DNA from 2 places in the Halomonas sp. BM-2019 genome. Region 1 is predicted to be linked to the other one. Evidence: riboswitches for the same ligand, from Rfam matches in the RefSeq annotation. Region 1 holds a riboswitch; the other holds the start of a gene.

The links. A riboswitch is a leader RNA that binds a small molecule or an ion and turns the genes downstream of it on or off. The one in region 1 is predicted to bind thiamine pyrophosphate.
Region 2: another riboswitch for thiamine pyrophosphate. It lies ahead of tenA (thiaminase II); the one in region 1 lies ahead of J5F18_RS18080 (sodium:solute symporter).

Annotation. Positions count from the first base shown of each region.
Region 1 is NZ_CP071922.1:3,648,708-3,652,107, reverse strand. Features, by position in the region: gene J5F18_RS18095 (DUF3427 domain-containing protein) at 1-66, shown strand, start outside; partial or broken gene J5F18_RS18090 (alkylhydroperoxidase) at 177-269, shown strand; gene J5F18_RS18085 (asparaginase) at 377-1,447, opposite strand; TPP riboswitch at 1,735-1,845, shown strand; gene J5F18_RS18080 (sodium:solute symporter) at 1,835-3,241, shown strand; gene J5F18_RS18075 (TenA family protein) at 3,238-3,400, shown strand, end outside.
Region 2 is NZ_CP071922.1:1,498,661-1,502,060, reverse strand. Features, by position in the region: gene J5F18_RS07575 (VOC family protein) at 1-273, shown strand, start outside; gene J5F18_RS07570 (DUF4870 domain-containing protein) at 329-706, shown strand; gene J5F18_RS07565 (lipid A biosynthesis acyltransferase) at 724-1,653, shown strand; TPP riboswitch at 1,740-1,859, shown strand; gene tenA (thiaminase II) at 1,928-2,596, shown strand; TPP riboswitch at 2,680-2,800, shown strand; gene thiC (phosphomethylpyrimidine synthase ThiC) at 2,880-3,400, shown strand, end outside.

The DNA of each region.
Region 1 (3,400 bases):
GCCATGATCTGGGAGCTCGAACACCCAATGCCAGCGGAACTCTTCGAGGAGGCGCGGCCGGCATAACATGACCTGTCACGGAACCTCAGCGACGTGAATCTGGCGGTACAGGAGAAGGCGGCTTTGTGGCCAACGTCTTCAAGATGCTGGCCCATCGGCAGGACGAATTACGCGATTTCTTCGGTATGTCCAACCGCCTGGTCACCCTGGCCGGCACCCCGTCCAACGAGGAGTTCTACCTGATGGGCCGGGTGCCGCGGGAGGTCTAAGGGAGGCACCAAGTGGCGAGTTCGTGTTGACAGATTGGCCTCGCCTGACAAGGGCTGCGAGCCGCCGGCCCCAGCCCTTGTGTTCGCGTGCCGTTGCTGTCAGTCGGTCAATACTCCCAGAAGATCCGCTGCAGCTCCTCGCTGTTATCGGTCATCGTCAGGGCCACCATGGCCAGGATACGAGCTTGTTGCGGGCGGTGGTCGTGGGCCACTACCCAGTCGTAGTCGTCATCGGGCTGCTCGGCGTTCCGCAGCACGAACCCGGCGGGCACGCGGGAAGAGCGGATGATCATCACCCCCTGGTCACGCAGCGCCTTCAAGGCATCGACCGCTGGTGCCGCCACCGAGCCATTACCCGTACCGGCATGGATCAGTGCCGCGATGTCGCTCTCGCCGTAGGCCTCGATACCAATGGTGTTCATGTTGCCGTAGCCGTAGACGATATCGACGGCTGGCAGGGAGTCGATATCATCGATGTTGAACTCGGATGAAGTGGTGTGGCGCTTGACCGGGTCACGAAACCAGTAATTGCGCCCTTCGACCACCATTCCGAGCGGGCCCCACTGGCTCTGGAAAGAGCTGGTCTTGATGTTGATGCTCTTGCTGACGTCGCGCCCGCTCAGGATGTCGTCGTTCATGGTCACCAGGACCCCCTTGCCTCTGGCGTCCTCGCTGGCCGCAACGCTCACGGCGCCGTAGAGATTCAGGGCGCCGTCGGCGGACAGGGCGGTGCCGGGGCGCATGGAGCCTACCAGCACGATGGGCTTGTCGGTTTGCACCACCAGGTTCAGGAAGAAGGCGGTCTCCTCTAGGGTATCGGTGCCGTGGGTGATGACGATACCGTCGACATCGTCCTGCTTGGTCAACTCCGACACGCGCTGGCCCAGGGTGATCAGATGCTCGTTGTTGAAACTTTCGGAGGCGATCTGGAAGACCTGCTCTCCGCTGACCCGAGCAAGATTTTCCAATTCGGGCAGGCCCGCCAGTAGCTTATCGACTGGTACCGTTGCGGCGGCGTAGGTCGCGCTGTCGGCGGCGGTTGCCCCGGCCCCGGCTATGGTGCCACCGGTGGCGAGCACCACCACGTGCCGGTCCTCCGACTGCGCCAAGACAGCGGCCGATACCGCCAGAAGCACAACTCCCGCAATCCAGCTTCTCACTAATCGTTGAGTTTTCACGACAAACCTCTCCCGTTGGATGGTTGTGTTGGCAGGCGCCACGGTCAATTCGTGCTATGGGCTCGACCGCTTCCAGATACACCATAGCCAGTTCACCGGGTTATCGCCGTGATTCTTCCCCAGGTCTCGGTCCCAGTTTGGTGCTTGATTGATCGGCGGTGCCCAGGGGCGATACCGGAGTTAGGCGGTGGTCGTTCGAACCAAGCGCATGCGCTATCATGAACCTCGTTCCTTCCGCTATCGGCCAGGCCGGCCGTGACTCGAAGAAGGATCCCTACAATACATCCACTTGTCGCCAGGGGAGTCCCGCCGCATCCGCGGGGGCTGAGAGGGCCAAGCGCCGACCCTGGAACCTGATCCGGTTCATGCCGGCGGAGGAAGCGCGACATGCCCTACCTGACGTCTGCCGTGCTCGGCGCGGCGCTCCTGTGCTTTGCGTTCCTGGGCCTGCGGGCCCGCCGGGCCGACGGTCGGCTCGATGACTACGTCACCGCCCGCAATTCCCAGGGCGCCCAGGCCATCGGCCTGTCGTTCCTGGCCTCCAGCATGGGCGCCTGGATCCTCTTCGCGCCGCCGGAGATCGGCGCCTTCGTGGGGCCGGTGGCGCTCGCCGGCTACGCCATCGGCTCGTCGCTGCCCTTCATCGTGCTGGGGCTCTACGGCCCGGCGATCCGCCGCCACCTGCCTAAGGGGCGCAGCATCGGCGAGTTCGCCGAGGCCTGCTACGGTGCCGGAGTGCGGCGCTGGGTCTCCTGCGTCTCCGTGGCCTACATGGCGATCTTCCTGGCCGCCGAGCTCACCGCCATCGGCGCCATCGCCGCGCTGCTCTCGGACGTGCCGCCGGCGCTGGTGATCCTCGGGGTGGCGGCGGTCACCCTGGTCTACACCACCCTGGGCGGGCTGCGGGCGAGCCTCGCCACCGACCGCTGGCAGGCCTGGCTGCTGCTGGTCCTGCTGGTGCTGGTGGGCGGCGTGGCCTGGTGGTGGCTGCCCCCCATGCCGGCCGAGGCGGTAATGCCCGCCGTTCCCGCCGGCAGCGCGTTCTCCGTGGCGCTCACCCTGGTGATCGCCGTCACCGCGGCGAACCTCTTCCACCAGGGCTACTGGCAGCGGGTGTGGGCCGCCGAGGACGATCGCGCCCTGGCCCGCGGGGCCCTGCTGGGCGGGGCCAGCAGCCTGCTGGTGGTGATGGCCATCGGCGGGCTCGGCATCGTGGCGGCGATGCACGCGCTGCCCCTGGGCGAGCCGCCGATTCCCTTCTTCGCGCTGCTCTCCGCGGCGCCGGCCTGGCTGGCGCTGCCGGCCCTGGTGCTGGCGGTCACCCTGGTGGCCTCCAGCGTCGATACCCTGCAGAACGCCATCGCCTCCATGGCGGTGGCAAGCTCCGGCCGGCAGGGGCTCTCGGTGCGGGCGGCGCGCTGGGTCACGGTGGCGCTGATGCTGCCGGTGGTGTGGGTGGCCCTGCAGGGCTTCTCGGTGCTGCGCCTGTTCCTGATCGCCGATCTGCTGTGCGCCGCCATCCTGCTGCCGGTGCTGCTGGGCCTGTGGCGGCGCATGTCGCCGCTCGCCGCGGTGGCAGGAGGCGTGGCGGGCCTGCTCGGCGCGGTGCTGCCGGGCTGGATCACCCTGGGGAGTCTTTCCGCCGGGGTGCTCGCCGCCACCTTCCCGGATAGCATTCCGACACTCCCGCCCTTCCTGGGGGCGCTGGTCGCCTCCACGCTTGCCAGCCTGCTGGTTGCCTGGCGGCGCCCGGGGGCGAGATTCCAACCCACCCTCAAGGGAGACGCCCGATGAGCACAAGCTCCGACTGGAATGCCTGGGCCGCCGGCCGCGACTCGGCGCGCATCACCGACTGGCTGCGCGAGATCAGCGAGCCCGACTGGTCCGCCACCGTGAATCACCCGCTCTTCGATGCCCTGGCCGAGGGGCGCCTTTCCGATGCCGACTTCGCCG
Region 2 (3,400 bases), 2.0 Mb from region 1:
CGCGTCGACCTGATCCTCGGCGACCTGGCCCTGCGCCTGCACTGGACCGCCACGGACATCGAACCCCGGGCGGCGACACCCACTCCCGGCAGCATCGACATCTGCCTGCGCAGCCTGCTGCCCCTGGACGAGGTGGCCCGCCACCTGGAGGCGCTGGACGTCGAGGTGGAGCTCGGCCCCGTGGAGCGCCAGGGCGCCACCGGCAAGCTGGAGTCGCTCTACCTGCGCGACCCGGACGGCAACCTGCTGGAGATCAGTCGCCCGGCGCGATGATGGCAAGGCCGCGCCCGGCCGGTATCATGGGCCCCAGACATTCACCCATTCAGGGATGACCATGAGCGACAACTCGCGCGACGACCGCGTCATCGATTCGAGCCGCCCCTCCGACACCACCATGCCCATGGTGGTCTACGCCCTCTACCTGGCTAGCTTTGTGGTGGGCTTCACCTCGGTGATCGGGGTGGTAATCGCCTATGTCTACCGCGGCAAGGGGCCCGAGTGGCTCGACGAGCACTATCGCTACCAGATCCGCACCTTCTGGATCGGCCTGCTCTACGCCACCGTTGCCACCGTCCTGGTGCTGGTCGCCATCGGCATCCCGCTGCTGATCGCCGTGGCCGTGTGGCTGATCGTGCGCTGCGTGAAGGGCTTTCGCGGCCTGCAGGAGAAGCGCGCCCCCGACAACGTGGACACCTGGCTCTTCTAGGCACGGATTCGTTCGAGATGGCCGAGACCCGCTCCCAGTCCAGCCCCCGTCAGGCCCGCGCGATCGCCACCCTCTGGCGGACGCTGGCCGGCCTCCGGCTCGCCACCCTGTGGCGCCTGTCGCGGATTGCCGGCCCCCTGGTGCACCGCTTCAGCCGCCGCGAGCGCGAGGTCACCGAGATCAACCTCGGCGAGGTCTACCCGGAGCGGACCCGCGCCGAGCGCCGCCGCCTGGCCCGGGCGAGCCTGACCCACTCCACCGCCACCATGCTGGAGCTGGGCTTCGCCTGGATGGGCGACCCCGAGCGCGTCGAGGCCGCGATCCTCGCCGTGCACGGCCGCGAGCTGCTCGACGAGGCCCGCGCCGAGGGGCGCGGCGTGATCGTGCTGGCGCCCCACTTCGGCAACTGGGAGGTGCTCAACTTCTGGCTCTCCAGCCATTTCCCCTTCACCGCCATGTACGAGCCGCCCAAGATCGCCGAGCTCGACGCCGTGACCCGCGCCGGGCGCGAACGCATGGGCGCGAGCCTGGTGCCCACCAACCCCCGCGGCGTGGCCGCCCTGCTCAAGGCGCTCAAGCGCTGCGAGGCGATCGGCATCCTGCCCGACCAGGAGCCGGACTGGGGCAGCGGCGTCTTCGCGCCCTTCTACGGCCGGCTCGCCTACACCGCCACCCTGCTGCCCAAGCTGGTGGCGCGCACCGAGGCCCGGGTGGTCACCGGGGTCGCCCGGCGCCTTCCCGGCCGCGGCTTCGAGATCCACTTCCTCCCCGCCGACGCGCGCGTCTACGCGGCTGACGAGCCGACCTCGGCCACCGGCGTCAACGCCTGCGTGGAGGCCGCCATCGCCCTGGACCCGGCCCAGTACCAGTGGGAGTACAAGCGCTACCGCAAGGTGATCCAGCAGCAGGAGGGGCACCCCCGCCATCAGGAGTTCCGGCTCTACTGAGGCGCCATTACGCAAAAATGGAAATTATTTCCAACCATTTTCCTTGCCGCCCCTGGCAACCCGCCCACAACCTGCTAGACTGGGCCTCACGCTTGACGGGGTGCCGGTGAATCCGGCTGAGATGGCGCAGGGGCAAAGGCCCGAGCACCGATCCCGTGGAACCTGATCCGGCTCGTACCGGCGTAGGAATCAAGCGGTGTCCTGGCGCCTCCAAGCGCCCCTCCCGGCCACCCTTCCCCTGCCCGCCCCGGATCGACCACAGACCGGAGGCATGATGGGGTATCGCTTCAGTGACCTGACCGCCAGTTGCGCGGACGACTGGCACGCCTATATCGAGCATGAGTTCGTGTGCGCCCTCGGCGACGGCACCCTCGACGGCGAGGCCTTCCGCCACTACCTGCAGCAGGACTACCTCTTCCTGATCCACTTCGCCCGGGCCTACGCCCTGGCCGCCTACAAGAGCCGCAGCCTCAGCGACCTGCGCCACGCCCATGAGGGCCTCAAGGCGATCCTCGACGTGGAGCTCGACCTCCACGTGAGCTACTGCCGCGAGTGGGGCATCACCGAGGCCGAGCTCGCCGCCCTGCCCGAGGCCCGTGCCACCCTGGCCTATACCCGCTACGTGCTGGACACCGGCCACCGCGGCGATCTGCTCGACCTGCACGTGGCGCTGGCCCCCTGCCTGGTGGGCTACGGCGTGATCGCCAACTGGCTGGGCGAGCGGGTGGAAACGGTGCGTGGCGACGCCAACCCCTATGACGCCTGGATCGCCATGTACGAAAGCGACGAGTTCCAGGCCGCCATGCATGCCGAGATCGCCTGGCTCGATGCACGCCTCGCCGAGGTGAGCGCGGCACGCTTCGCCGAGCTGACCGAGGTGTTCCGCGACGCCATCCGCCTCGAAATCGATTTCTGGCAGATGGGGCTGGATCGCGCCCTGTAGCGCTGGCTCCATCGCCATCCGTCCGCTGGTTCTGGTCAGGCCGGCGGGCGGCGTCAGACTGATGATCGACCGATCATCCGACCACGCGCTTGACGGGGTGCCGTTGACGACGGCTGAGATCATGCCTCTCGCCATAGAGAAAGCCTGGATCCCGTTGAACCTGAACTGGCTAGGACCAGCGTAGGGATCAAGCGACACGCAGCGGGATGCCTCCCCTGCCCCTGTCCTCCCCAAGCTGTCCTCCCTGAAACATCGACACGATATCCCCTGGGGAGAACATCAGATGAGCAAGACCGCCCACTTCCTGGCCGAGACCGCCAAGGTCGACGAGGCCGCCATCCGGCCCCTGCCCGGCTCGCGCAAGGTCTTTGTCGAGGGCTCGCGCCCCGATATCCGCGTGCCCTTCCGCGAGATCAGCCTGTCGCCCACCAAGACCTCCGGTGCCGACGAGGAGAACCCGCCCCTGCTGGTCTACGACACCTCCGGCCCCTACACCGACCCGGCGGCCGAGATCGACCTGCGCCGCGGCCTGCCCGAGCTGCGCCGCGCCTGGATCGAGGCGCGCGGCGACACCGAGTTCCTCGACGGTCCCACCAGCGAGTACGGCCAGCGTAGAGCCAACGACCCGACGCTCGCCCAACTGCGCTTCGACCTGACCCGCACGCCGCGGCGCGCCAAGGCAGGCAAGAACGTCACCCAGCTGCACTATGCCCGCCAGGGGATCATCACCCCGGAGATGGAATTTATCGCTATCCGGGAAAACCAGCGCCGCCAGGCCCTGGGCACGGCAGAGGTCGAGCGCAT